2 linked regions of the Alkalinema sp. FACHB-956 genome follow. The protein of the gene in region 2 interacts with the protein of the main gene of each other region in a pairwise test. Links are inferred from orthologs where the notes say so. Each region holds a gene or a part of one and is shown on either strand. Other genes may lie near its edges. The genes, in order: lpdA and pcrA.

Evidence for each region.
Region 1: the proteins of pcrA (region 2) and lpdA interact in binary tests that used the Escherichia coli proteins (3 or more experiments, as listed by UniProt). The link is inferred for Alkalinema sp. FACHB-956 from one-to-one orthologs.

The regions. Positions count from the first base shown.
Region 1 is NZ_JACJRC010000029.1:6,045-21,057, reverse strand. The notes cover bases 4,465-7,416. They hold lpdA (dihydrolipoyl dehydrogenase), read left to right. Parts: upstream 4,465-5,195; coding sequence 5,196-6,638; downstream 6,639-7,416. Other genes in these bases: trpC (indole-3-glycerol phosphate synthase TrpC), read left to right, coding at 7,033-7,416; H6G21_RS21265 (hypothetical protein), read right to left, coding at 4,465-4,760. Outside these bases: H6G21_RS26365 (hypothetical protein), read right to left, coding at 1-157; H6G21_RS21285 (M48 family metallopeptidase), read right to left, coding at 635-1,567; murA (UDP-N-acetylglucosamine 1-carboxyvinyltransferase), read right to left, coding at 1,536-2,921; H6G21_RS21270 (RNA methyltransferase), read left to right, coding at 3,624-4,421; more of H6G21_RS21265, read right to left, coding at 4,461-4,464; more of trpC, read left to right, coding at 7,417-7,917; H6G21_RS21250 (DUF5340 family protein), read left to right, coding at 8,206-8,487; H6G21_RS21245 (hypothetical protein), read left to right, coding at 8,639-9,634; H6G21_RS21240 (hypothetical protein), read right to left, coding at 9,709-10,251; H6G21_RS21235 (aminoglycoside phosphotransferase family protein), read left to right, coding at 10,403-11,533; H6G21_RS21230 (DOMON-like domain-containing protein), read left to right, coding at 11,533-12,096; H6G21_RS21225 (GIY-YIG nuclease family protein), read left to right, coding at 12,248-12,784; H6G21_RS21220 (hypothetical protein), read right to left, coding at 12,959-13,138; H6G21_RS21215 (methyltransferase), read right to left, coding at 13,406-14,383; H6G21_RS21210 (hypothetical protein), read right to left, coding at 14,959-15,013. UniProt on the Escherichia coli protein: Lipoamide dehydrogenase is a component of the glycine cleavage system as well as of the alpha-ketoacid dehydrogenase complexes.
Region 2 is NZ_JACJRC010000010.1:81,189-96,326, forward strand. What follows is about bases 5,367-8,443. They hold pcrA (DNA helicase PcrA), read left to right. Parts: upstream 5,367-5,751; coding sequence 5,752-8,136; downstream 8,137-8,443. Other genes in these bases: H6G21_RS12970 (hypothetical protein), read left to right, coding at 5,367-5,646; H6G21_RS12980 (universal stress protein), read right to left, coding at 8,231-8,443. In the rest of the region: H6G21_RS12940 (cation:proton antiporter), read right to left, coding at 1-427; H6G21_RS12945 (hypothetical protein), read right to left, coding at 454-627; H6G21_RS12950 (late competence development ComFB family protein), read left to right, coding at 911-1,456; H6G21_RS12955 (glycoside hydrolase family 19 protein), read right to left, coding at 1,846-2,748; cell division ATP-binding protein FtsE, read right to left, coding at 2,987-3,820; H6G21_RS12965 (WecB/TagA/CpsF family glycosyltransferase), read right to left, coding at 3,851-4,624; more of H6G21_RS12970, read left to right, coding at 5,317-5,366; more of H6G21_RS12980, read right to left, coding at 8,444-8,851; DNA-processing protein DprA, read right to left, coding at 9,335-10,492; H6G21_RS12990 (IscS subfamily cysteine desulfurase), read left to right, coding at 10,687-11,898; H6G21_RS12995 (HEAT repeat domain-containing protein), read right to left, coding at 11,917-15,138. UniProt on the Escherichia coli protein: A helicase with DNA-dependent ATPase activity. Unwinds DNA duplexes with 3'-5' polarity. Translocates on single-stranded DNA with 3'-5' polarity. Initiates unwinding more efficiently from a nicked substrate than double-stranded DNA.

The sequences.
Region 1 (15,013 bases), on a different replicon or contig from region 2:
AATAAAAAGAGAGGCTACTCGCCTCTCCTGCGCTCCCCTTCAGCTTCTTGCGGAGCATTTGGGTTTGCTTCTTGATTTGTCGCTGTCTAGCAGAACTCCGTTTACCTTTATCATTCCGTCCCTCTCGACGGGGGGACTCCCATCGTTTTAGTCTCATAGGATGACCTCATGCTGTCATAGTAATATACTACCAACATACTACAGCAATCGTCTAGTCCATTCCTGAAAATACAGAACCCAAGAACCGAAACTACAGAAATCTAACCAGAAGAAATCCAACCAGACTATGGGAATCTGCCAGCATTAAAATGAACAACTCAGCTGTTACCAATGCCAACTATGTCGTCTTGTAGGAATTCGATAACTGACCAGCTTCCGAAATAGAAACTTTGTTTTAGAGTAATGGGCGAGGAGAGACTCGAACTCTCATGCCTTTGCGGGCGGCAGATTTTGAGTCTGCTGCGTCTACCATTTCGCCACTCGCCCGAGTTGCGTTCCCTTACTATACCCTAAGCTTTTAGCAGAAGCAACCATTGGCTGCAAAATTTCTGCTTTGGGTTGAATTCTTGGGAGGCTCGCTATCCAGGGACCTCATTGACTGAGCATGGTCTTGAGGGGGTGGATGGGCTAGAGCTTACCAATTCCGCCAGCCTCGCTGCCCCAGAGCTTCATCCTTGCCTAGGGATTGCTGGAGTAGGGTTTGATATTCCACACTATTGGCCCAGCGATCGACCTCGCGTGCCCGCAGAACGGGTAACGGATGGGTCAGTTGGCTGGTTTGTAGTTCCCGCAGCATTTGCCCTAAATCGGTTTGGCTGGCCCGATCGTACTGTCGCGCTTGATCAATAAATGCCTTTAGGTTGAGTCGATCGGCCAATGCAGGGGATCCGCCCGTGAGCTTCATGAGCACGGACATCATCACTTTGGGATCCTGAGTGGCTAAGAGGGCTGCCCGATCGCAGGTCAATTCAGCACAGCGCACCCAATGCAACATTTGAGCTTGCAGGCTTTGAGAAAGGATATTGCCCCAGGGAATCTGACCCGCCGCCAGCACCAACAGATTGGCCAAGGTGAGATAGACCCCATGCTCGCACTTCAAATGGCCTAATTCATGGGCTAAGACCGCCTGAATCTCCGGGGGATTGAGTAGCTCTAACAATGCGGTGTGCACCACGATAAACGGCTGCTGACCCCGCATCGCCAAGGTATAGGCATTGGGTACAGGATGCTGGCGGATATACAGCTGGGGCGGCTCTAAATCCAAAATATGGCAGGCATCCAGTAATAACTCATGCAGCTCCGGTAGCTGGGCTGCACTGACTTGAATACTGGATGCCAAATTTTCCATATACAGAAATTTTTCTGTCAGTCCGCCCAGTAAAGTTCTCACCACCACATCCAACCCTAGCAATTGCTGGAGTTGGCGAGTGGCTTCTAAGTCGAGCGGATGACGAAACTGATGCGCTTTTAGCCCCAGTAACGGTCGCTGAGCGGAGGCGGTGTATAGAGCACAGCGTTCCGAGCTTGGGGTTGAGTTACTTTTGAGGATCCGCTTCGCATCCTGCATCTTCTGGTTCTTCCGGTACATAGGCACGGACGAGGTTTGCTCCCAATTTCTGGAACTTTTCTTCTAGACGATCGTACCCCCGATCTAAGTGATGGAGTCCGTGAATGGTCGTTTTCCCTTCTGCGGCCAGTCCTGCAATCACCAAGGCAGCAGAAGCCCGCAAATCCGTCGCCATCACAGGTGCACCGGATAGCATCGGGACACCACGAACGATCGCGATATTGCCCTTGACCCGAATATCCGCTCCCATCCGGTTCAGTTCTGCCACATGTTGCAGACGATTCTCAAATAGGGTTTCCGTAATGACACTGTTCCCGTCTGCCAAGGTGAGCAGCGACATAAACGGCGCTTGCACGTCCGTCGGGAACCCAGGGTGGGGGAGTGTCTCGATATCGGTGCCGCGATAGGTTGCAGTGGGGTGTACCCGCAGGTAGGTGGGGGTTTCCATAGTGTACCCAATGCCAATTTCCCGCAGCTTGGCCAAAACCGGCGTGAGATGATCCGGCACGATCGGCCCGACCAAGATTTCCGATCGGGTAATGGCTCCCGCCAAAATAAAGGTCGAAGCTTCAATGCGATCAGGGATGACGGAATAATCTGCCCCATGCATTTTTTCCACACCTTCGATCACAATGCGCTTGGTGCCCGCACCAATAATCTTGGCCCCCATGGCATTACAGAAATTTGCCAAATCGATAATTTCCGGCTCTTGGGCGGCATTTTCAATCACGGTTTCCCCTTCCGCCAGGGTCGCCGCCATCATGATGTTTTCGGTGGCTCCGACACTGGGAAAGTCAAGGTATACCCGCGCACCTTTGAGCCGTCGTCCTTGCTTCACATAGGCGTGAACAACCCCATGCTCAATATGCACTTCAGCACCCAGGGCTTGGAGGCCGCGTACATGCAAATCTACGGGCCGATCGCCGATCGAACAACCACCGGGCAAGGGGATCCGTGCGGTACCCATACGGGTCAACAAAGAACCCATGATAAAAAAGCTAGCGCGCATCTTACTGACTAGCTCATAGGGGGCTTCTGCACTGGTTAAGTGCGATGCATCAAACTCAACGACATCTTGATCCCGCTTAACTTTTACCCCCAGAGACGCCAAAATCTCACTCATACGAGTGACATCCAGCAAAGAGGGAACGTTGCGCAAACGACAAGACCCTGAGCAAAGCAAGGTTCCTGCCATCAGAACCAGGGCAGAGTTTTTCGCACCGCTGATGGTTACATGACCGCTGAGTGACTGACCACCAACCACTTCAAGCACCGCTTGGCTTGTTTTAGGACTGGTGGAAGATTGGGATAAACGAGATGCCACAGTAATGGGACTACCCTCCTGGGTTAACATTTCTAAAAACTTTTAAAGTTGGTTCCGATTCTACCCGAAAGTTTTTTTATGTCCAGCCTAGATAGCTACAGTGAATTTCTGAAGAAGCTGGAAGCGTCCGGATCACGCTCAAAATTATTTTTAAAATTGGCTTGACAAGCTAAGGGTTTTCCGGAAGAATAGTAAATGTCGTGAGTGACACAAATCACTCGCTTCGAAATCACTAAACAGGTGTTTTTCGAAAAGTTACTTCTCCGTAGCTAAGCATCTGATAAGTGAATGACTTAAGTAAATAAGCGGAACTGGCGGAATTGGTAGACGCGCTAGATTCAGGTTCTAGTGTTCGCAAGGACTTCCGGGTTCAAGTCCCGGGTTCCGCATTAAACTCAAGTTTACCCAAAAGCTACTCGAATCTAGAGAGTAGCTTTTTTGATGGAAAACAATTTCCGCATAGACATAGATTTAAGTTTTTAATGATACTCAGAACATTTACTCGAGTTGGCTAATCACTGGCTGATCCTCATGAGTCTGAAGCAGCTTGGTTGATTGGAAATTGCTTCTAGCTGCAACTGCTTTTTAGCTTTTTGGGATTTTTGAAGTCAGTCTGTTCTGGGGGGATACTTTGGGACATTAGCTTGATCTCTTGCTAGCTAGCTAAAGTCTATTTATGCTGATTAGTCCTACTATCTGGGTTTATCTGTCTTGCCAGGAGCTTCGATCGCCATGCTCACCAGCCTCCAAAATCCTTTGGTCAAACAGTTGCGCAAGTTGCAGCGGGCTAAAGAACGGGTGAACCAAGGTGTATTTTTGCTAGAAGGAACCCATTTACTGCAAGAAGCACAAGCCACCCAGCAACCGTTGGAGGTGGTCTGTTGTACGGAAGAGTGGCAGAACCGATATCCTGATCTTTTTGCATGGGCGATAGGAGCGGCCCAGCGCTTAGAACAGGTGAGTCCGGAGGTCTTAAAGGCGATCGCCACGACGGTCGAGCCGGATGGGGTCGTGGCAACGATGCCCAGGTTACATACCCAGGCGATCGACATTCAGAGTTTAGGGTTAGTTCTAGAGTCTATTCAGGATCCAGGCAACCTGGGGACGATGATTCGTACCGCCGCCGCAACTGCGACCGAAGGGATTTTGGTTGGGGGGGGCAGTGTGGATTTAGAGAATCCTAAGGTGTTACGCGCCTCAGCGGGGCAATGGTTTCGTCTACCGATGCAGGTAATTCCCCAGCATCCCGTGCCTCAATTGCCTGAGGTTCTCCGGGCATACCGCGATCGGGGATTTCAACTGGTTGCCACATTGCCCACTGCCAAGCACAGTTACTGGGATGTTGATTTCAGGCAACCCACCTTGGTGTTGATGGGCAATGAAGGTGCGGGGCTCTCAGCGGAATTAGCCAACCTAGCGACCCTCCCTGTGAGGATTCCCCTCGCGCCGGGGGTAGAGTCCCTCAATGTGGCGATCGCGGCAGCATTGGTACTCTATGAAGCGCAACGACAGCGGCAGGCGCTGGCCTGAGCAATCCACAACCTCCCCAGATTGCGCCTTATTTCTGAATTACGACGCTTCCGATCGGGGAGCCTGGGCAAAGGGATTGGCGGGATGATTGGTAGCGTGGTTGGCGGGATGTTGCCAATCATCTTGGTGCTGCATAAATTGCTCGATATCTGCAACAGCCTCATCCAGTTCTGCGGGAGTGATGGCCAAGTCCTCGGGAGGTTGGGCGGCTTTGGCGGGGGTGGGTGGCACGACTTGAGGGCTGGGTTCTTCCCTGCAAAGGGTTTGCTCAAGCTGATTGAGTGAATTCATAAATGCTTGAGCAGCAGCACGGCGAAGATGTTTTTGATGTTGACCCATGATGCTTGACTCCAAATTCGAGAACAGCGTCCCTCAACGATCCACCACCTTAGCAGTTGGTTGATGGAATGAGCTTGTTGATGGAATGAGCGGCGAATGCCTGTATGGTTGCTTGGCTGAGTTTCCGAGTCATGGCTAACTCACCATCACTACAAAACCTAGAATGCCCAGATTTCGCTGTGGGTTTCACAACCTTGAATCGACCTACCGTCGATCTGCGGCTATATGCTGATACGCTAGTGAGGTAGCTCTATCGGGACGATCGCAATGATTTGTCATGGCTTTCAGGGAAAACCCTGAATCGCTTGTACCAATACGATCGTAGTTGAGAAACAGTTTATCGGTCTGAGGCATTTTGCCAAGGGTAAAAACTGGCAAAAATTTGAACGAATGCTGGGATCGAGTTCACAGGGCAGGTAATTTTTGGAGGGAAGTGTGGCTCAGACGTTTGATTATGATTTGGTCATTGTGGGTGCGGGCGTGGGCGGCCATGGGGCAGCGCTGCATGCAGTGGCCTGCGGCCTCAAAACCGCGATCGTGGAAGCGGCTGAGATGGGCGGAACCTGTGTCAATCGAGGCTGCATTCCCTCCAAGGCGCTGCTGGCGGCCTCCGGAAAGGTACGGGAATTGCGGGATGCAGGCCACTTAGGCGCGATGGGGATTCAGGTTGGAGGCGTGGCCTTCGATCGCCAAGCGATCGCCGATCATGCTAGTTCCGTCGTCACCAAACAGCGAGATGGGTTGACCAACAGTCTCAAGCGGCTGGGTGTGGAGGTGATCCACGGATGGGCACGGGTGGCGGATAGCCAGAAACTCAGTATTACCACTGCGGAAGGCGAAAAAACAGTTACGGCAAAGGATGTTATTTTAGCTCCTGGATCCGTTCCTTTTGTGCCGCCGGGGGCTGAGGTGGATGGAAAAACCGTCTTCACCAGCGATCATGCCGTGTCCCTGGAAAGCTTGCCCCCTTGGATCGCGATCGTGGGTAGTGGTTACATTGGTTTGGAGTTTGCCGATGTTTATTCCGCCCTCGGCTGTGAAATCACCCTGATTGAAGGCTTGGATCAATTGATGCCCACCTTCGATCCCGATATTGCCAAGGTGGCCCAGCGGACATTGGTACAGGCACGGGATATCGAAACACGTACAGGCGTTTTTGCGAAGAGTGTGACGCCGGGTTCGCCCGTGACGATCGAACTGATGGATGCCAAAACCAAGGAAGTGGTGGAAGTCCTAGAAGTCGATGCTTGCTTGATCGCCACAGGTCGGGTACCTGCCACCAAGGACATGGGACTGGAAACTCTGGGCATTGAGTTACAGCGCCCTGGATTTATCCCTGTGGATGATCACCTGGCAGTGGTCAAAGACGGACAGGCCATTCCTCACCTATGGGCAATCGGGGATGCCACGGGCAAGATGATGCTAGCTCACACCGCTTCAGCCCAGGGCATGGCAGTCGTGGAAACCATTTGCGGTCGGCCTCGCACCATCAATTACAATGCCATTCCCGCAGCCGCCTTTACCCACCCCGAAGTTAGTTTTGTCGGCATGACGGAACCAGCAGCCAAGCAAAAAGGCGCAGACGAAGGCTTTGAAGTGCAGTCCGTGCGGGCGTACTTCAAGGGCAATGCTAAGGCGATCGCAGAGGGCGAAACCGAGGGCTTAGCCAAGGTCATCTTCCGGCCAGACAATGGGGAAATTCTAGGGGTTCATATCTTTGGTCTCCATGCGGCGGATTTAATCCAAGAGGCGGCCAACGCCATGGCCCAAGGCACTACGGTACGAGACTTAGCCTTCTCGGTGCATACCCATCCCACCCTTTGCGAAGTGTTGGATGATGCCTTTAAACGGGCTGCGGGTGCCGGTGGTGGTCACTAAGCGATTCAGTTAAGCTTGACTGAACAAGCTTGTTCAGCAGTAACTCCGCTGATTACTCAGTTCACCCAGTTACTCAGTTCACCCAGTTACTCAGTTCACCCAAGGGGCGGATAGTTGTCACTAGAGTTGTCCTAGAGTTGTAAGCTAAGTCGCCCCTCTTGCAGTGGAAAACCCTCGATGCCGGGTTGTCTAGCCGGGTTGTCTAGCCGGGTTGTTTCACCAGGTTGTCTAGCCGGGTTTTCTCACAATGCTGGGTTGCCTGGGGGAAGGCGTTGTTACCGGCGTTGTTACCGGCATTGCTACGGGCGTTGTTGCCACTGCAATGTTGGGCTGAGTTAGATTAACCCTTGTCCTGGTGTCTTGCCTTAATGCCATTCTCGAACGCATAAAAAATATGGAAATTCGTCGTCGTCCTCCTAACCCATCCATTGCAGTGTTGGATCTGACATATCGGATCAATACTCCAGATTCGGCTCCCCACCATATTTTGGAAGAAATTGTTTGGCATAAGGAAACGGAAGTTGAGCAACTGCGGGAAAAACTCTCGCTACTGGAACTTCAGCGAAAAGTGGCCCAATTAGAGACTACGCCGAAGGATTTTTTGGGTGCGTTGCGTCAAGGTCAAACTCAGCCTGCGGTCATTGCTGAAGTCAAGAAAGCCTCGCCGAGTAAAGGGGTGATTCGGGAGGACTTTGATCCCGTGGCGATCGCGCAATCCTATGCTACTGGCGGAGCTTCCTGTCTTTCGGTATTGACCGATCGCCGATTTTTCCAGGGGGGCTTTGAGAATCTGGCCCTGATTCGCGATGCGGTGGAGTTGCCGCTGCTCTGCAAAGACTTTGTCATCTATCCCTATCAAATCTATTGGGCAAGATTGCATGGGGCCGATGCGGTGCTCTTGATTGCAGCAATCTTGAGTGACAAAGATTTGGCCTATTTCCTCAAAATTGTCAAAAAGCTAGGGATGACGGCTCTGGTAGAGGTGCACACCCTCGCGGAACTCGATCGGGTTTTGGCGATCGACGGAGTGGAATTGGTGGGGATCAACAATCGCGATCTGCGTGATTTCTCAGTTAGCCTCCAAACCACCTGTGAGTTGTTGGATTTACGGCAACAGGTCATTCGCGATCGGGACATCGTGATGGTGAGTGAATCGGGAATTCATACCGCTGAGGATTTGCAAACCGTGGCCCAAGCCGGTGCGCAGGCGGTGCTGATCGGGGAGTCATTTATGAAACAGCCCGATCCCGGTCAAGCGCTCAAGCAGCTATTCAGTTAGGGGGATCCTGTCAACCGTCGTGGGCAGAAAACGTAGACAAGAAGACGTGGGTAAGAAGCTGCTCGGGGGAGCGCGTTGAGTCATGGGGCGTGTGGGACGTACGATTTAGGCGTATGGTTAGAACGATCGTCTCGCGAACTTCCAGGTTTCTGACTGAGATAGTTTCCTCCTCCCCCAAGTTTGTTTAGACTGGGCATAGGATCTTGCTGGTTTGTAACCTACGTCGTTTTTTTCACGCACTGTTTTGTTCCCCCGTCTAGACCTCGTACGCTTTCTGCTAAGGACACCATGGAGCCAATTTCTCTACCATCCCATGTCCACTACGAGTTGTTGCTGCAATTGCTAGAGCGGCAGACGCTCTTCGAAGTTGGCAAAACCTTTGGATTGGGTCAGCGTCCTCACCAGCGGGAGCAAGTCCAGCAGTTGATCAGTACCCTCCGCAAAGCCTTGGCTCAACAAAAGCAATTGGAAGATGATCTACAGCGCTTGAATATTCCGATCGAATACCGTTGGTCGCTGAATAGCTCCATGGAAGCGCCCTCACCTTCCCCTGACATCACGGCAGGATAGGTGGTTAAAGGTTGTCGATATTATGCTGCATATAATTTGGACGCTATAGGACTTCGGGAACAGCGTACCAATAAAATTCCAAGGGGATGGGGCAATGGGTCGGTGGGTGGATTGTGGAAATAAGTTCTAGAAAATAGTCTGGATAATCACTATGGCATCAGACGATCGACCTGCCGATGAACTAGAAGAGTTACTGGATGTTATTCAACACCAGAGTGAAAGAATTTCTCAACTAGAGCAGGTTCTCGATCAAACGATCGTCATTGTCAATGAGTTGCGATCGCAGTTGGTGCATCAAGACTGGTTGGAAGCGCAATTGGCTGCAACGGAAGAAATTGCTAACGTTCAGCAGCAAGCCATTCACCACTTAAAGCTCAAGATGACAGCGGAGCAACCTTTGGAAACCAGTCGGGCTTCAGCGTTGCCAGGGCTTTTACTGGCAGACGGGGAGCAGGCTTGGGAACAACTTACGGAACAAGAGGGTGCTTTTGGAGAAGGAGCAGAACATGCTCAGGATTTGGATGATCTATCTAACAGTGCCTCCAGTCAAACCCCAGCCACACGCCTGGAAGTCCGGTTTACGCAGGCCCAGCAGCAAATTCAAATTCTCTATCAACGCTTACGGGGCGATTCTAACGATCGCTTGAAAGCCTCCCAGGAATCTGTAGATCCCTCCAAGCTAGCCCATGACTTGCCGTTAGAAGGACAAATTGGCCAACTGCAACAGCGATTACAGGAGCTAGAAAGTGAAAGCTCAAAGCAAATGCAAGTCCAAGCATTTCTCCAACAGGCATGCCAAGAACTAGAACGGGAACGCGAAGAACATCAGTTAAGAATTCTGGAATTGGAACATCAAACAGCAGAAATGCAAGAACAAATTGTAAGACAAGCACAGCAAGCCAGTGAATATGAAACCGCAATTCAGCACTGGAAAGATCGCTTCTACCACATTCAGAATCAAACTTTAAGTCTTAAAGAATTGCTAGAACAAATGTCAGAGCCCTTGCCAGATCAGATTATGACATTGCTGAGTACTATTCCCCAACCCACCACTTCTGAACAAATGCAAAGCTTACGTCGAGCCGTTCCTAGGCGTAGTGATTTACCGGAATTTTTGCAGCGGAGACGGGGCTATCGCAAACGGTAAAAACGGTATGCAAAGTTGTTGCAAGACCCCAGTTACAAGACCCTAGTTAAAATGCCCTAGCTACAAGACCCCAGTTACAAGACCCCATATTTGACAAGGCCATAGATTGACACCATCCCCAACAAGCCCAGAGCCATGACTAATGGTTGCACCCCTGCTAGCCAGCAACCAATCAGCACAAGACCTAAGCCATCGGCAATGAATACGGGTAGGCGATCGCGGATGCCCCAGGGAATGATCGGTGCTGAAGCCTTAGGCTGAAGCTGAATTCCGGCAAATATATTAAATCCAACTTGGCTCAGTAACACGATCGCAACACCCCACCCTAGCCAACCGATCGCGCTATAGAAGCCTAGTAATTCAACAACAATCGTTGCAATTGTGACTCTATGAAACTGCTCTAACTGCGCATTCTGTACCAGTAATTTGACCTCGGCCACCTGTTCTAGATCCGCGATCGCCATGCGGCACTGATCTATGCATAAAAAAAGCAAGGCAATGGCCAATCCTCGGCTGGCCCAATTAACGAGCGCGATCGCCTGCCAGCCCAACCCCAGCAGCGCGGGTAGAAACAATAAGCTGACGATGACCGCGATCGAGGAAATCTTCTGCCCCATGTCTTGACTCGAACCCAAAGCCCTATAATCATGCCATATTGTTTTGCTTTTATTGTTTTGCTTTCTCTGCGGTTTTCGATCGTCCCTTGTCGCCCTGTTAAGCGCTCCTATGGTACACCCTGCTAATTCTGAAACCCTCTCCCCAGAAACGATGTCCCCCGTAGGCAGAGAGCCCATTGCTGAATCGTTACTTGCGATTGCTGATCAATTTGCCCATCCCGGTCAAGTGACGGATATTCAGCCTTTTGGGAACGGCAATATTAATGACACGTTTTTAGTGACGGTTGATGTTCCGGTGAATCATCAGTTCATTTTGCAACGGATTAATACCCAAGTGTTTCGCCAACCGGAACTCGTGATGCAGAATATGCGGGTCGTCACTGACCACATCCACGATCGCCTGCAGCAGCAACCCCCCGATCTCCGCTGGGAAACACCACGGGTTCTACCCACTCGGAGCGATCGAGACCATTGGGAAGATGCAACAGGAGCCGTTTGGCGGGCGATTAGTTTTATCGATCAGTCCCAAGCCTTGGAAGCCATCCAAAATGTCGAACACGCCAGAGAAGTTGGCTATGCCCTGGGAAATTTCCATCGTTTAATCAGCGATCTCAATCCTGATAAACTGGCAGATACATTGGAAGGATTTCATATCACTCCCCGTTACCTCCAGCACTATCAGTCTGTTCTCAGCAACATTCATCAAACCAGTCAAGCGCTTGTTGATGAGAATGTTCAATATTGCATTGATTGGATTGCCGATCGAACAACTTTTGCATCGGTCTTAGAAGAGGCGAAAAACCAGGGGAAATTGCGCTTACGTCTAATGCACGGTGATCCCAAGGTCAATAATGTCATGATTGACATCGCCACCCAAAAAGCAGTGAGCATCGTTGATCTAGATACGGTCAAGCCTGGATTGATTCACTATGACATTGGTGACTGTCTCCGATCGGGCTGTAATCCCCTAGGCGAAGAAACCCAGGATTGGCAAGCGGTGCGGTTTGACTTGGATCTCTGCCGTGGCATTTTGCAAGGCTATCTTTCCGTGGCCCACGCCTTTCTCACGGGGCAGGACTATGACTATTTATTCGATGCCATTCGATTAATCCCCTTTGAACTGGGTTTGCGGTTCTTTACTGACCATCTGGAAGGGGACGTTTACTTTAAAACAAAATATTCCGGCCATAATCTGATGCGAGCGTTGGTGCAATTCAAATTAATGGAGAGTATTGAGCAACAGGAAGTTGCAATTCGTCAAATGATGGAGGAGATGCACTAATGATGCAGTCCTTCATGCTTAAACCTTTTACAGAGTCCGGGAGCCAATCGTCCCCCCCCAATCGACAACTTACAGGAACGATCGATCGTCGAGATAACATTCTCGCACTGCATTACAGCTTACAAGGATTACTCGACAGTCAAGATTTATTGGATTCCCTAGCGATCGCGCCCCCAGCGAATTGTCCAGAACGTCGCGACAACCTGTGGGAGACTACTTGTTTTGAGTTTTTTCTGGGGTTGCCAAACTCGCCGCAGTACTGGGAATTCAACCTTTCTCCATCGGGTCATTGGAATGTGTATCGCTTTACAGACTACCGTCAAGGGATGGAACCAGAGACACAAATTACATCGCTACCGTTTCAACTTAAACAATGGTCTAATCAATTAGAACTTGCTGTGGAATTTGACCTTGCCTCAATCCTTTCCATTACACAATCGTTAGATGTAGGGATTACGACAGTCATACAAGATAAGTCGGGAACCGTTACCTATTGGGCCTTAACCCATCTCGGTGAACAAGCTGACTTCCATCGCCGTGACAGTTTTATCTTGACGATTTAATTCCAGTTTCTGATGAATTTGAGTTTTTGCCTGATGCATTTGAGTTTTTGATCGTATTCCCTTGCCTAAAAATCATCAGGAAAGTTTAATAAATTGCGCCCTCGATCGCTGCGTACTATGGAGAAAAGTCGTTCTCGCAAACCGTTTCACCATGGCTGATGCACCCAAATTAGCAGAGTTAGAATTCATTCCCTATATTGACGCCGAGGGCCAACTCCCTGATTCCCTCCCAGGCAAGGTCGGGGTGTATGCCATTTTCGATCGGGATCACAGCCTGCAATACATCGGCTATTCCCGCGATGTTTTTCTCAGCCTGAAGCAACATTTAGTCCGGCAAGTCGATCGCTGCCATTGGTTGAAGGTTTACTGTGTTGAAAAACCCAGTCGATCGCTACTGGAAACGGTACGCACCGATTGGATGCAGGAAAATGGGGCAACACCACCGGGTAACGGCGCAGATCTAGCCGCTTGGACGGAACCGATCGCGGTCAGCCATCAAATGACTTCGGAAGAACAGGAGAAATTTAACCATCCCGGCAACAGCGAAGTTGAGCGGGGGAAAGTCCTCAAAGCGGTGGCTCGTCGCATCGAAGCCACGATCCTGCAAACGCTCCACGATCGAGGGATCCAAGTAGAATTGCGATTCAATCCGAAGCTCAAAGAAGAGGGCTTATTGGATTTGAAATAAATTGGATTTGAAATGAATTGGATTTGAAACGAATCCAAAAGGGATGTCCCTTTCAACCATTCACACATAGCAAGAGGGATCCACGATCGCGGATCCCTCAGTACTGTCAATAGATTTAATTTAATCAGTGGGGCTTGCGGATAGCATCCTAACCACCCGCAACGCAATCTACGATTACTCAGCAGTTGCTTCTTCAGCCCCACCTTTCCCAGCTTCCTGTTCTTGCTCATCCAAGCGGTTATCATCAAACCGACGACGACCATGGCGACCGGTATTAGTCCGCTTACGGAACTTACGAGCGTAGGCTAGGTTACGGAGTGCTTTTTCTTTCTTTTGATTGCGGCGCTTTGCCATGTTGGTTCCTCTATCACAATATCGGTGGCGACATAAAGCCTGACGCAAGCTGGAGTCTCAACTCTTGGATACCTGATATTGTCCAGGAGTTAACAGCCAACGAATTCACACAAATAGTAATCCTATCACAGGACTCCAGCGATTCATCGTTCTGACCGATCGAATTTTCCCGTCACGCCTCACATGCCACACCCCGCGATCGGTCAGGGATCAGCTTGCCGTCAGGGATCAGTCTAACCCGAATGGCAATGCGTCTCTCAATCCCCCCTAGGCTCGAATTCCTTCCACCACGCTCACCATACTGGGCGTTGGGACAATCCGGGTCAGTTTGAGCCCTGCGGCGGCAAAGAGTTGTTCATACTCGTCAGCGGTGCGCTCTTTGCCGCCGGGACACATGACGAGCATATTGACATCCAATAATTTACTCATATGGGGATCATTCCCCGGTGGGATCACCTGCTCCACCACAAGAACCCTGCCGTTTTCGGCCATTGCCGCCCGACATTGTTTGAGAATTTCAATCGATCGTGCGTCGTCCCAGTCATGGATGATGTGCTTCAGGAGATAGGCATCGGCTCCGGCAGGCATCGGCTCAAAAAAGCTACCGGCAACCAATTGGCAGCGATCGGCCACAGACGTTCCAGCAACCACAGACTGCGCCCCTGCAATCACCGCTGGCAGATCGAATAGGATGCCTTGCATAGTGGGGTAGGCTTGCAGAATAGCAGTCAGCATACTGCCATGCCCCCCGGCTACATCGACTAAAGTGCCAATGCCCGAAAAATCATAGTGACTTAGGACGCCGCCCATTTCCTGGGCAGAGAAGCTGGTCATGGCCCGATCGAACACCATGGCAGGTTCTGGGTTTTGGGCATAGTAGTCAAACACCTGCATCCCAAAGAGATTCTCAAAGGCACTTTCGCCTGTCATGATGCTGTGAACGATATTGCCCCAACTGTTGTAATGCTCCCGATCGCCCAACATCAGGGCCATCCCTGCCACCGATCCAGGCACATCACTACGGAGATAGACACCCATAGGTGTCAGGCTGAAGGTTTGGGCAGGGGCTTCCAGAATGACGCCCACACTGGCTAGGGCACGGAGCAGACGATACAGCGAAGGCTCATGGGCTTGGGTTGCACTGGCTAACTCGCTCACCGATCGAGGCCCCGCTTGCAAATGGTCGGCAAGGTTCAGTCTGGCGGCTGCGTAGAGGCATTGGGACACCCAATACCCTGTGATCATCTGACTCAGGAGCAACTGGGGGGGCTGTTGGGATGGTTGTGCATTGCTTGCAGTCAGTAGGGTATCGGCAAGTGGGGTGTCGGCAAGTGGGGTGTCGGCAAGTGGGGTATCAGCAACAGGTTCGGGAGTCGGCTGGGCGTCAAGGTGTCTGGTTGTGTGCATCGAGATTCAGTTCCTTGCTCTGAAGATAAAAGGTTGTGTGTTGATGATAAGAAATACGTCGTTCCGTTAGGGTTGGATTGCCACGATCACAGGGAACGGGCAATTCTGTCATCTGGAGTTTCACGTAGATCGATGCATACAGAACCTTATGCAAAGCCAATACAGAGCTTCTAGACAAGCTGGTGCAGAACCAATGCAGAATCACGCTATGCATAAAAAAAAGCTGAATAGTTTAGACTACTCAGCACTGGATTCAAGCTTATTAACAATTGGACGAAAACAATTAGACTCAGTTGTGGATGCAACCTAGATTCGTCAAGGCCAATCCCAACAATCCAGTCTTAAAACCGTTTTTGTTCTTGGCAATCTTAATCACTGCGATCGTCGCGATCGAGGGTTAGTCCTAGATGAGTTTAAGCCTTCATCGACTTGGCCATGTCACGGAACGCACCCAAGCTGGGGCCAGGA
Region 2 (15,138 bases):
CATTGCGCTCCATCAACGACTTCAGCACCACTGCCGTGGAAGACAGCGACAAAATCGCCCCGAGAAACACCCCCTGGGGCGGCGAAGTCACCCAGCCCATCAGCAACGAAGCCCCCGTGGTGACCAAAATCGTCAGGGCAATCTGCAAACCGCCCCCACCTAAACTGATCCACTTCACCTTCTGCAATTCTGAGAAGGAAAACTCTACTCCCAGGGCAAACAGCAAAAAGGCTGCGCCAAACTGCGCCAAGGTTTCTACCTGCACCAGTTCCTTAATCAGCCCCAGCCCCGTCGGCCCCACAATGATGCCCGCCAACAGATAGCCCAGCAACACGGGTTGGCGCAGCAACGCTGCCAGCAAACCACCCGCCGCCGCCGCCGCCAGGACGGTCACCAAATCCACAATCAGTCGAAAGTCTTCCTGCACAGGCCGCTCTCAGATGAGAAGAAATATTACAGTTGATTAACTTTCAGGATACTACAGGCCCACAGGTTCCCACGGGGTCGATCGCGGGGATAATCTCGATCGACCTTGCCAAATCGGCATTCTGGCCTTTCAACCTCGATCGGGCGATGCCCCGGCCTGCCAACCTCCCACCCCGTCTCCTGAACGGGTTTTGGTATCAAACCATCCCCCTTTTCTCCCCTTTGAATTGAGCCTTGATTCGGAGCTAGGTCGTAATTCCCGACCTAGCTCCTATTTCCGGGTCTCAGCCCAAAACAGTCCCCAATCAAGCCACGGGAAAAAAAATGAGGAATTCCTTGGAGAATCCTTGATTTCCCTGATACAACTGAGGGGAAAACGTATATAAATTGTGTGGTGCATAATGGGTGTTGCTAGACCTCGATTCTGGGGCATGATGGATAAAACCCATCTCAACACGCCACGATCAAGCCAGTGGAAAGCGCTATGAGTATTGAGAAGATCGTCGAACAAGCCTTGCAGGATGGTTATCTGACTCCCGCCATGGAAGCGGAAGTGGGACGGATCTGTGATACGGCCTCAGAACTTTCGATCGAAGAATATATGTCCCTCGATCGTCTGATGGGTGCCCTGCTGACTGGAGAAGTGGTGGCCGTACCCCGGAAGCAGTTCATCAACGTCATGGAAGAGTTGGTGCTGACGGAAGCGATCGCGCGGGTGGCCGAAATTGAAGCCACGAGCGAACGTACCCTAGATCTGGGGGATATTGCCGCCTATGCTCTTAACCGTCTCCCCCCGCTCTACGCTACGACGGAAGAAGGGGCCACCTACCAAAGATCGAAAGCGAAGGAAGATTTATCTCCCCTAATCGCCCAGTGTGTCAACGAAGCGATCGCGAAGAACCTCGATCGTCCAGAGTTCTACCCCGAACGGCAAGCGATCGGCAAGAACAACAACAAAGACGAAATCCTGACCCAGGTCAGTTCGTTGCTACAAGCCTATGCACCCACCTTTGAAGCGGGCGCTAGATAGGGTATCCCAAGTTCCCAAGGCCGCTGCGGTGAATTCAAGATCGGCTAGATAAATAAATAGATTAAATTTATGGACTAATTGCCAATTCTATAGATTGCAATCTACTGGTCAGCCTCGATCGCAGGATGGAGCAGTTATTCTTCGATCGTCGTTCTTCTTAGGATCTAGGCAAACCCTACTTAGCGCAACTTGTTCCCCGCAAGTGATTGACTGCAAAGTGATTGACTGCAAAGTAATTAATTGCAACGTGATTGATTACAAAGTGATTGATTGAAAGTTGCTTGCTGCTATCCAGTCTTCTAAACGATAACCCCCAGGAGCCATTCTAGAATCTTCCTGGGGGTTCATTTGTTTACGCCGATATTGCTCAATCGTTGCCGTGCTTCGGGCTACACCTGCAAGACCTGTTTTGCGACGATCAGGAAGTCCCGGCGCTCCTCGTAGCCGTTATACCCCCCGTTAATCGTCAAGGTAACGTTATCGAGATCATCCTCATCTGCCAGACTATTCAGGTGTTCCCGATTCCAGAACCACCCTGCGCTTAAACAAGCCAAATCGGGATCGGCTAGGCGGGTGGGATTGGCCAGCAAATCGATCCCCAAGTCTGTGCCACAATGACGGTAATTGTGGCGACCCGTAACTTGAATCAATCCCCGTCCCTTAAAGCGAACCCCATCCCCTTCCTGGACATTGCCTAGATCTTCCCGCCCTTCATAGTCCTCCCCAGACGCCAGTTCTTCCAAATAGTTAAAAGAACCCGATTCATGGGCCACCTGAGCCAGGAAATGGGCTTGGCGCAGGGGGGTGTTGATCTTATAGGTGGCCATGGTGACCAAGAGGTGGGGATAGAGTAACCTGACCTGCGCCGGTTCGGCATAGGGGGCAATATCCAGCAAATTATCGACCGACACCGGTGGAATTTTTTCTTCTGGGAAAAATTCGGCATAGGGAGATTTCCCGTCTGGCCGATCGTTGGCCCGCAGCAACACCCGCAGCGTGTCATCCACCAGCCCATCCTGGGTCTGCAACGTTTCCCCAGTAATGGCCCGAATGCGTTGTTTCAAGAGATCAGCCGCTTTGCGGCGGGCCTCAGGGATTGCAAGATTAGGAAAGGTGCCTGCATAGGGAGGGCGGTTGGCCGGACGCTTGGGCAGGTTATTCAGAATCCGCAGGAGTTCATCTACTTTGAAATCGCCCGTCACCAGTTCGGTGCCGTCGTTCTCGGTGAGCAACCTGGAAATTTTATCCGCAGCTTGTTGACGCCAAAGTTTGAGCTGAGTTGCAGAGGGCATAGTTCCGTTCGATCGATCAAGTTTAATAGAGCTTTCTTCCCATGTTGTCGAAAAAATAAAAGGTCTTCGACATCCGTAGCATTACTTCACTTGACTAGAGAGAACTTCCGCAATTCTGTTCCCACTTTAACTTGAACACCTTCCCAGCTTGAACACCTTCCCAGCTTGAACACCTTCCCGCTGAGCGTTCAGGTTGTCCTAGGTTTAAGGTTGTCCTAGGTTTAAGGTTGTCCTAGGTTTAAGGTTGTAGCAGGGAAAGCTGACCATTGCGCACCTGGAGGATCGGTAAATCCGCCGATCGAATCAGGCTTTCATCGTGGGTCGTGACCAGAATCGTAATGCCAATCTGGTTGAGCCGCTTCAGGATATTTAAAATTTGGCGAGAGTTATCGGGGTCCAGGTTTCCCGTGGGTTCATCCGCTAGCAAAATTGGGGGCGTTCCCACGATCGCGCGGGCAATGCTGACCCGTTGCTGTTCTCCCCCAGACAACTCCTCCGGAAACGCTTGAGCCTTGTGCTGAAGCCCCACCATTTTCAGCGCTGGTTGCAACCGCCGTTCCACTTCCGCCCGCCCATAGCCCTGGGCCCACAGGACAAAGGCTACGTTTTCCGCGACGGTACGCCGGGAAATCAACTTGTAGTCCTGGAATACCACCCCAATCCGCCGCCGCAACCGGGCCAAGCGATCGCCCCGCAGGGTATTCAAATCGCAGCCGTCTACCTTCACTTCACCGCTACTGGCCCGTTCTTCCCCATACAGCAGCTTCAGCAGTGTGGACTTCCCCGAGCCCGACGGCCCCGTCACCAAATAGAAATCTCCTTTTTTGAGATCCAAATTCACCCCCGTCAGGGCTTGGCTGCCATTGCGATAGGTTTTGCCCACGTTGCGCAATTGAATAATCGTTTCCCTGGCCGCCTGGGGGGAGACTCGTTCCTCCGTGGGGGACTGGCGCGATTCCCCAGCTGGTGGATGCGTGGGTGGGTGGGTCGATAGGTGTGGTGAATGGCCCCGCTCTGCCTCAGCAACCGGGTCGGCAGGACTGCCCTGGGGATTCACCAAACTCTGCGCCATACGTGACCAACTCCTTTCTAATACGGGTTCCTATCGCAATTCACGGCTGACGGGGTTGCGTCCGGTCATTCGGTACACCAGCGATCGCCAAGCAAACTGCGGTAATGCTAACATCCGCTTCCAACGCCAGGGTTCCTGATACAGGCGATACACCCACTCTAGGTGATTGTCCCGGAGCCAAGCGGGGGCGCGATCCTTGGTGCCTGCCCAAATGTCAAAACTGCCACCCACCCCAATCCAAATGGCCTCTGGACAGAGGTGACGGTGTTCAGCAATCCACAGTTCCTGACGCGGTACGCCCAGCCCGACGTAGATGATGCGCGGTTGTAGCGATCGTAATTGTTCCCGGAACGCAGCCATTTCTTCACCCTGGAGGTAGCCATGCTGGCTGCCAGCGATCTGTAATCCGGGCAGTTGGTGTTGCCAATTGATTGCGGCCTGTTCCGCCACCGCAGGCGCACCGCCATAGAAAAAGACTGAATCGCCAGACGAGGCTACATGGCGCAGGAGGGTGGCTGCGAGTTCAATGCCGGGGCAGCGTTGGGTGGTTTTGCCATAGAGCTTGAGGTAAAGCACAATGCCCGCCCCATCGGGAATCACCAAATCCGCTTGATGAATGATGTTCGCCAAGGTCGGATTCTGCTCGGCCTGCATGGTCATTTCCGCATTCAGCGTGACGACATGGCAACCTTGGCGATGGCGTAGGCGATCGGCCAACCAGTTGGCGTAGTTGGGGAGGAGATGCACGGGCAACCCGAGCACAGAAAAGCGATCGGGGTGCTTTTGTTGGGGGGAGTTGGACATATGCGGATCAGCTGCAACCATTGCCACACCTCTACAATGATCCTGGTGTTCGAGTTTGTAATCAAGCATTTGACAGACATTTGACAGACACTTGATCAGAGTCTGGAGGAGTGATCTGCTAGGCATGATTGCCTAGGAAATAGATTGCCCATCCAGGCAATGCATTGTAACCCAGGCTGTCCCTAAAAAACGCTTAATCATTGGATTTTCATGGATCTCTTTCTGGCAAAGTGTCTGGCAATGGTGCTGGAAAACCGTGAGACTGGAAAACCGTGAGACTGGATCAGGTCTACGGACGATTGGTCAAACCATATTGACCTGCATTGATCCTGTATGGGCTGAGAACCTGATTGTCAATTGAATACTGATTTGTAGAATTCTATTGCTCCAATGGTTGCTTCTTGTTGCTGCTAGTAATTCCAAATTGATTTATGCAAACCTGGTTTTAAAGCCGTTTTTAAGTCGGTCTAGCCTTCAAATCGGGTCTATTAATTCCGTCGATCGCTTTTGCCTATTCCTGGGATAGTAGTCCACGGTATCCTTGCGCTAGATACCATAGCGCGTTAATCGTTCCTTAATGTCTTTTAATCAATCGTTGTACTACAGTGTACAGATCTTCGATCGGCACATCCTCTTGCCAAGAAATTTGCAAACTTTGTCACACTAGAGTCCATGATGTTGGGTGAAGACTCATGTTTGTGTATCCGGAGTTGTTACAACTCGACGAACAACGGTTAATCCAACGATGGGAACAGCCATCCCCCGCTGGAGAAGATCCCTTTACCTACTACACCGAAATTGCCCAGGCACTCCTCGATCGCATGGTGGCTGCGTTACCCGCCCTCACTGAGGACTTGGAAGAAGATGAATCCTGGCGAACAACAGCGTTGTTGCTCCTGATTCACTCCTACTACGTTCCCCGGTCTGACCTTAAATCTGACCCCGAATCCGCCCCTCACTCTGACCCCAAGGAAGTGCCGTCTGGGGGCAATTGTGGACAGGATTCATCTCCTTCTGCATAGGCGATAATTTCTGAACCGATCCGACTTGCCAGACGATCGCCCAAAACTCCCAGAAAACGCTATTGTGAGTATTTGGTCTGTCTCTCATTTTCTCTGCGCAAACCCATGGCTCAGTTTCAGGACTTTTTGGCACACCTCAACCCGTCCCAACGGCAAGCGGTCGAACACTTTTGTGGGCCATTGTTGGTTGTGGCGGGGGCTGGATCTGGCAAAACGCGAGCCTTGACCTATCGTATCGCGAATCTTGTTCTGACCCATCGTGTGGATCCAGAAAATATTCTTGCGGTCACCTTCACCAACAAAGCCGCCAAGGAGATGAAGGATCGGATTGAGCGGTTGTTTGCCGATCAGCAGGCTCAGGCAAGCCATGGCAAACCCTTGAATGCTTTGCCGGAATATGAACAGACCAAGCTGCGATCGCAGGTCTACAAAACCATTACCAAAGACCTGTGGATTGGCACGTTCCATGCCCTCTGCTGCCGAATTCTGCGCTTTGATATTGAGAAGTACACTGACGAAAAAGGTCGGACATGGACGAAAACCTTTTCGATCTTTGATGAATCCGATGTCCAAAGTGTGATTAAAGATATCATTGTTAATAAGCTGAACTTAGACGATAAGAAGTTTGAGCCGCGTAATGTTCGCTACGCCATCAGCAATGCTAAAAACAAAGGACTGTCTCCAGCAGAGGTAGAACGGGAACAGCCGAATTTCCGAGGTCGGGTTATTGCTGATGTGTATAACCATTACCTCGATCGACTGGCGGAAAATAACGCTCTGGACTTTGATGATTTAATTTGGCTTCCGGTAAAGCTATTTCAACAAAATGAACAGGTGCGGGATTACTGGCATCGACGCTTCCGTCACATTTTGGTTGATGAATACCAGGATACGAATCGCACGCAATACGATCTGCTGCAACAATTGACGACCAACGGCCAATCTCCGCGCAAGTTCAACGATTGGAACCACCGATCGATCTTTGTGGTGGGCGATGCAGATCAGTCGATTTACTCCTTTAGATCGGCGGATTTCACCATCCTGATGGGCTTCCAAGAAGACTTCGGCGATCGTAAAGCCGATACGGAAACGCAGACGATGGTGAAGCTGGAGGAAAACTATCGATCGACGGCGAATATCCTGGAAATGGCGAATGCGTTGATTGAGAACAATACCGAACGCATTGATAAAGTCCTCAAGGCTACTCGCGGGGAAGGGGAAGCCGTCTATTGCCATCGCTGTGAGGATGAAGTGGATGAGGCCGAATTTGTGGTGCGGCAAATTCAGAGCTTGGAGCGCACCAATCCAGAGTTGACCTGGGGCAAATTCGCGCTCCTTTATCGCACCAATGCCCAATCCCGCGCCTTGGAAGAATCCCTCCGCCGTGCCGCCGTGCCCTACAAAATCATTGGGGGCCTACGCTTCTACGATCGTAAAGAAATTAAGGATGTGCTGGCCTATTTGCGTGCGGTTGCCAATCCTGCCGATACAGTCAGTTTGCTGCGGGTGATTAATACCCCCAAACGTGGGGTCGGCAAATCCACGATCGAATCGTTAGTCAGAGCCGCCACGGAATTAGAGACATCTTTGTGGCAGATTCTCAGCGATGAAACTTCTGTTAAAACCCTGGCAGGCCGTTCTGCTAAAGGGGTTTTAGCGTTTTCCAGCTTGATTCACAAGTATCGTCAACGGCTTGATCAGATGTCTGCTTCAGAATTGGTGCAAAACTTGTTGGAGGAATCGGGTTACTTAGATGATCTGAAAATGCAGGGCACCGATGAAGCGATCGATCGCATGGAAAACGTGCAGGAGTTATACAACGCAGTCTTGCAATTTGAGGAAGACAGCGAAGACGATCGTAGCTTAACGGGATTTTTGGCCAGTGCGGCCCTCGCATCCGATCTTGACGATAAAAATAACGAAGATGAGGTCGTTTCCCTCATGACGTTGCATTCGTCGAAGGGGTTGGAATTTCCGGTGGTCTTTCTGGTGGGATTGGAACAGGGGCTATTCCCCAGTTATCGATCGCTGGATGATCCCGCCGCGATCGAAGAAGAACGGCGGCTGTGTTATGTGGGCATTACCCGTGCTCAGGAACGACTGTTTATCTCCTATGCGCGGGAACGGCGGCTCTATGGCAACCGGGAACCAGCAATGCCATCACTCTTTCTTGCGGAATTACCTAAGGAATTACTGGAAAGCAATACGCTGTCAGCGATCCCGTCCCGGCTGAGTCAGGGAATGGCATCGGGGCGGGTTGCTAGCAGTAAAACCGCTGGCAAGGCTGCAACTAGCTCAACCTTCAAAGCTCGGAACAATCCCCCCCAGGAATGGAAGGTGGGCGATAAGTTAGTCCATGAGGCGTTTGGGACAGGTCAGGTGAGCCATGTGTTTGGCAATGGTAGCAAGGTGAATTTAGGGGTGAAGTTTCCTAAAGCTGGACACAAGATTATTGATCCGAAGATTGCGCCAATTCGCAAGGTGCAGTAAGTTGCCTCTTGACACTCCCCCATCTGAAGCACGGGGGGATTCTTGGCTCTAGGAAGTCACTTGTCCTGACAGGATTGCTCCAGTGACGAGGGTTTTACGCATTTACCTGATAACTGGAGTAAGACGACAAAGACGCTGGGTCAGGATAGGCATGGGTCGCCACGGTTGGAGATTGCGGATGGCTGCTCGTCGCAGTCTCAGCCTCCGGCCAATCAACCGTCTGCACCATTTCATGCACCACCAACACCGAACAAGATGCATGTTGCAGAATATATTGACTGACACTATTCATACCCACCTGACGCACCCCTTGGTTTTCGCGATGGCCAATCACAATTAAGTCCGCTTTCCATTGATCGGCAAGCTGACAAATTTTCAACTCTGGATTCCCCATTTGGCAAGCCACCTGCGTGGCAACCCCTTTGGCGATCGCCTGCTGAAGATAGAGATCGATCCATTGTCGCGCTTTTTTCAATTCATGTTCTAGGCGATGTTGTTGCACCCGTCGCAGCGTATCGTACATCGACTGCGCATCCTGGGCATTGCGAATATCGAGAGACGTGGGCATCGTCGCCTGCACATCGCGATCGGTTTTGACCGTATGGGTAATTAACAAATGACTAGCCTGGGGATGCACCTGATCGATCGCGCGACCAAACACCCAATCATCCTTACTGGAGTGATCCAAAGCAACTAAAACGCGGCGAAAGCTCATAATTGAATCCCCTCGCATACAGCATGGTATCAAATCAAGCTGGACAACAGATAAACCGTAGTTAACCGTAGTTAAACCATAGTCACGGTCATGGAAGGAACTGAGTTAGCAAGTAGGCGAGAGAGATGCAACCCAGATAAGCGGATGACATAACATAATTGCCCCCAGAACGTAACGCAAAAGTTGATTTATTCAACTCTGGGACTATCATTGCAATTAAAGTTCGCGATCGATCCTAATCAGAAACAAAGTTAACTAACAATAGATTAGCAGATGGAAATCAGTAGATCGAAACCCATGAAACGTCAATGTCGCAGCGCCAACAGTCTAATTCAAGCCTACTGAGAAGTATGATATAAATCCAGGAAGTTTCCAAGATTGACAAAAAACAATACAAAAGTTAATAAACACCATCGACGGACAACACGATCGCATCTCAATTTGTGACTCTGCCGCAGGCAGAAAGCTAGGGAGTCTGCCCCTTCACACCACGCGATAGCGCATTCCAGGATCTTGATGCACCACACCCATGAGTTCCAACTGTAAAAGAGCACTACTCACATCTCCCGTCGGCAATTGCGTTTGCTGAACCAAGCAATCGATCGGCACTGAGCCATCCATCTCAATCAGCATTTCCAGAATCGTTCTCAGCATCGGTTCTAAAGTCGTTAAATCAACAGAAGCCATCACTGACGCTGAAGATGAACTTGGTGCTGATGCACTTTGCACTGTCGCTAATGTTGTGTAATCAATTCCCGGTAACGCCCCCAGTAGGGTTAACAACTTCTCCGGTTTCGGGATAATTTGCGCCCCTTGGGAGATCAAGTTAATGCAACCTTCAGCTTGGGGATTATCCAGATTGCCTGCCAGGGCATAGACTTCCCGTCCACACTCATTCCCCAAGCGAGCAGTAATCAGGGCACCGGACTTTTCACCAGCTTCCATGACTAAAATCGCTCGGCTAAGACCCGCGACAATGCGGTTGCGGCGGGGAAAATGGGCTTTATCCGGCTTGGTTCCGTGGGGATATTCACTCAGCAGCAGTCCCCGATCGAGGATTTGCCGATACAACTGGCGGTTACTCGCAGGATAAATTTGATCAACCCCCGTTCCGAGCACTGCAATCGTCGATCCCTGCGCCTCTAAGCAAGCCTGATGGGCGATCGCGTCAATGCCATCCGCCAACCCCGACAAAATCGTAAAGTTGTTCTGGCTGAGCAGTTTACTAATGCGGTGAGTCCAGCGTTTACCGTAATCCGATGGGTTGCGCGTGCCCACAATGGCAATTCCAGGCGCAGTTGCGAGGTTAGCCAGCAGGTGGGGATTGCCTAAATAATGCAACACCGCAGGCTTATCTGGAATTTCCTGTAACAGCGGAGGATAGTCTGGATCGCTAGGCGTCCAGAACTGGGGATTGCTTTGCTCATAGGCCCGGAGAAGTTCGATCGGGTGCAGATCGCGGCGATCCTGCACAATGCGATCGGCGGTCAGGAGGCCAATGCCCTCCACGTTTAACAATTCCGCTGCCGTTGCCTCCCAAGCCGTCTGCAAATCCCCAAAATACTCGCGCAGCCGGTTGAGCAACACATCCCCCACCCCTGCAACTTCCCGCCAAGCCAACCAGTACGCCCGCTCCTGCACCGTTTATTTCCCTACATGCTCAATTGTGCTTAATTCGATCATTTGAGTTATTATGCCCAGATTGGGTTAGGGCTTGATACCGGTCTTGATCCCGTAGGGATTCTTGATCCTGTTTTGATCCATGTGCTTTGCGCTGTAGCGTTTGACCTATCACGATCGTGTCTTTTGACGTTCATTAACCTGCCACTGCCACCATGCCCGATCGTCCGATCTACCTTGACTGCCACGCCACAACACCCGTAGACGATCGTGTCTTTGAGGCGATGAAACCCTTTTTTACAGAGTTTTTTGGCAATCCCGCCAGCGTGACCCATCAGTATGGCTGGGAGGCCGAAGCCGCCGTCAACCAGTCAAGGACAACCCTCGCAGATGCGATCGGCGCAACCCCCGAGGAAATTATTTTCACCAGCGGTGCAACGGAAGCGAATAACCTGGCAATTAAGGGCATTGCCGAAGCGTATTACAGCCAAGGCAAACACATTGTCACCGTTGCCACGGAACACAATGCTGTGCTTGATCCCTGTCGGTATTTGCAAACCTTAGGCTTTGAAATCACCATTCTGCCAGTGCAATCCGATGGCTTGCTAGATTTAGCGCAATTGGAAGCCGCCTTGCGATCGGACACCATTCTCGTGTCGGTCATGGTAGCGAATAACGAAATTGGGGTTGTGCAACCGATCGCTGACATCGGCCAAATCTGCCACGATCGCCAAATCATCTTCCACACTGACGCCGCCCAAGCGATCGGGAAAATCCCCCTCAACGTACAAAGTCTGCAAGTGGATTTGATGTCCCTGACAGCCCATAAGGTCTACGGCCCCAAGGGCATCGGAGCCTTGTACGTGCGGCGACGCCATCCACGAGTCACCCTAGCCCCCCAACTCCACGGCGGGGGCCACGAACGGGGCCTCAGATCGGGCACACTTTACCCGCCCCAAATTGTTGGGTTTGCCAAGGCCGTGGACCTTGCCCTAGCCACCTTACCGGAGGAAGCCCAACGCCTCCGCCAACTCCGCGATCGCCTGTGGGCCCAATTACAATCCTTGGCAGGTGTGCACCTCAACGGTCATCCTGAGCAACGCCTACCGGGAAATTTAAATCTCAGCATTGCTGGAGTGGACAGCGCAGCATTACTCGTAGCATTGCAATCCACGATCGCCATTTCCTCCGGTTCCGCTTGCACCTCCGCTAAAATTGCCCCCTCCCACGTCCTCACAGCCTTAGGTCTGACGGATGACCTCGCCTTTGCATCCCTGCGCTTTGGCATTGGTCGATTTAACACCGAAGCTGAGATCGATCGGGCAGCCCAAGCAGTGATCACAGCAGTCAACACACTGCGTAATAATGCAATCAACACACCGCACAGTGATGCAATCAACACCGCAATCAACAGCCCCCCTGACTGACCGATAGCGCCAACCCGTCTAACTCAGGGCCGTCACGATCGCGGAAGCCTCTTCACCATTGATCCGCCACAAGGCCCGACTGGCCTCCTGCCGCACGAGGGATAGCTCCCCTTTGCACGCTGCAATCAGTGCCGGAACTGCCTCCTTAGCCTCCGACCCGATCGCGCCTAAGGCATAGGCCGCCACCCAGCGCACCTGCCAATCTTCATCCTGCAAACAGCGGGTCAGCGCAGGCACCGCAATTCTGGCATTGGATTCGAAACTCGCTAGCACCCAAGCTGCACTACTGCGAACGTGGGGCACCTTGGATTCCAACGCACTAATTAAGGCAGGAATCGCCACCGTTCCAATTTTTCCAAGGGCCGCGATCGCCTCTCCCGAAATGCGGCGATCGGGATCCCGAATCCGCTCCACCAAGGCCGGAATCGCACTGCGAGCCTCCGCCCCAATCTGACCCACGGCACGAATGGACTCCTGGCGCACCTGCCAGTGATCATCCTGGAACGCTTTCACCAATGCGGGTAACACCGGTTTCGCCGAACTCCCCAAATCACTCAGCTCACGAATTGCCCGCAGGCGACTGTCCAGTAACTCATCCTGCAACTTCGGTGCCAGCCGCGCCAGCCGCTGCTCCACCTGGGCCCGCCGCAGCAATTCCGCACTCAACCCCACACGCCGCCCTAGCTCATCCAGAATAAATTCCGGAATATCCATATCGACGCCACGGGAAAGACAACAATCCCGCAACGCTAGCAGAAATCCTTGGATGCTTTCTGGTGCACCGGGCATGGCATCCGCTTGCAGCAAAAAGTCAGCCCACAAATAAGCCTCATTCCCATACAACTCGACTAAATGGAGGGCGGCTAAACATTCTGCCAATGGATCAAGGGCGAAGCAGATTTGATCCTGGGCAGGGCCAACGGTATGCAGAATGCGTAAGCGTTTTTCTAAATGTTTTAAGTGATTTTTTGCCGTTTCACTATCCACTCCCAACTGCGTTTCCAATTCCATCAAAATCGTTTCTCGCCGCGCAGGAGTCGGACGGAAAGATTGCTTTAAGCATTCCCAAGCAATAATTTTGCTGTCTTGGTGAATGGTGGGATTATCCGGTTCATCTTCGTTATGATTCCGGTTGAGTTCGTTTAAGTAACTCAGCATTAAATCAGGAATATTATCCGGTAGATTGTCCTCCCGATCGTGATCCTTGGTGGAAATCATTTGCTCAGCATAGAGTTTCGCTAGCAAGACGGTAATATTGCGCTGCCCCACCATTTTGGACAACTGGCTACAGGCGTCAAAGTATTCCGAATCCTTAAACAATTCCCGTTTATTGCATTGGGTCAAATAGGCTTCTAGGAAAGATGAAAGACGATTGCCTTCAATTCGCATTGGACGCACGATCGTCTTCGGCACGCCATCCAAGGTTTCCTCCACCCGCGACGTCACAATTAACGCATTGGCCGGAAAATCGGGATGGCCAGGACGAATCTCCTGCCGCGTCGCATCACTCAGTTCCGAAAGGCGATCGACGATGACTAAAATGCGGCGTTGGCGCAGCAGTTTTTCAATGAATTCATCGGACAGCGGTTCCGCCGAATCCACCAGCGCCTGTAACTGCCCCCGAATCGCTTCCCGGAAGGGATCCTTGTCCTCCGGCACTTTAAAATCCAATTCCTGCTCCAGCAACACCGGAATCATGCGATGGCGGCAGAGGCGTTGGTCTTTGTGATCGGCCATAGCCCACTTCGCCATATTGCAGGCCAAACTGGTTTTGCCAATGCCCCCTTCCCCCCAAATCAGCAAACATTGCCGCCCATCCCAGAAGGTGGAATGCATATCCTGGCTGCTCAGTTCCGCGATCGTATTGCCCTGCATCACCACCGGAATGGGAATATAAACGGCCCGATCGCTCACCGTACTCTTGTGGGCAAAGGCATCCCGCGCGATCGGCACTTGTTGTTCCACCCAGGCATCCAGCACCCGAGGATGGTAATGGAACCAGCCCAAAAACATGACAAACCGCAGAGGCACCTTAATTGTGTTGCCTAGGGGGGTCGGCAATTCAAAATCCGTATAGGGTTTGAGCAAATCGTTGAGTTTCAACAACCACAGCGGACGCAGCAACAAAATTAAGAGCCAAAACGCAGGCGTGGCCACAATGTATAACCCCACCAGGGCGATCGCAGGATTCTCCTTGGCCCAATCTAAGGTGCGCTCAAACAGTTGGGAATCCTTTGTAGATTTCAACACCGTGAGCGATCGCTTGACCGCTACTACCACTTCATCACTGAAACCATTCTCAGGATCCTCTAAAACGGGCAACATTTTTTCCAGATGTTCGATCGCATCCATCAGCTCCTCACGGGACAGCTTCGTCGCTTCATCCTGGAGTCCGCCTGCAATGCGACTCAGGGCATTGGCCGCACTCAGCCGCACACCCATATTGGTATCTTTCAAGGTTTCAGTCAGGGCTGGCAGCGCTGCTTGGGACTGGGAGCCGATGCGGCCTAAAGCCGCCGCCGCATTTAACCGCACATCCTTATCCGCATCCGCCAACACCTTCATCAGATCGGGAATCGCGGGGGCAGCAGCTTCTCCCATGCGCCCCAGGGAGAGCGCCGCAAAGGACCGTAATTCCCGATCGCTGCCTTGCAATAGCTTAACCAACTCTTCCACCGACCCCCCGGCCTCTCCCCCAATCCGACCCAGGGCTGTAATGGCACTGAGGCGAATATCCTTATCGGGATCATGCAACGCTTGGCTCAGGGCAGGGACTGCCGCTTTGGCATCCGCGCCCAACCTTCCCAAGGCCGTAATTGCACTTTGCCGCACTCCTTCATCGTTATCCGCCAGCGCCTCAACCAATTTAGGCACCGCACTTTTGGCATCACTTCCCAGTCCAGACAACGCCGCAATCGCATTGGACTTGACCCCCTGACTGGAATCTTCCAACGCCTCAATCAACGCAGGTACGGCAGGTTTGGCCGCATTTCCCATACGGCTGAGGGCATTGGCCGCGCTAATCCGCACCCCTTCATTGGGATCCTTCAGCACCACAATCAGTTCAGGAACGGCGGCCTTGGCCTTAGGCCCGATCGCCCCTAGGCTGCGCGCGGCTTGACTCCGAATTTCTGCATTGCGATCGCTGAGGGCTTCACTGAGGGCGGGCACCGCTAATTCTGCATCGGAGCCAAGTTCCGACAGGGCCTCGATCGCAGCAAGACGATTTTTCAGGGGAGC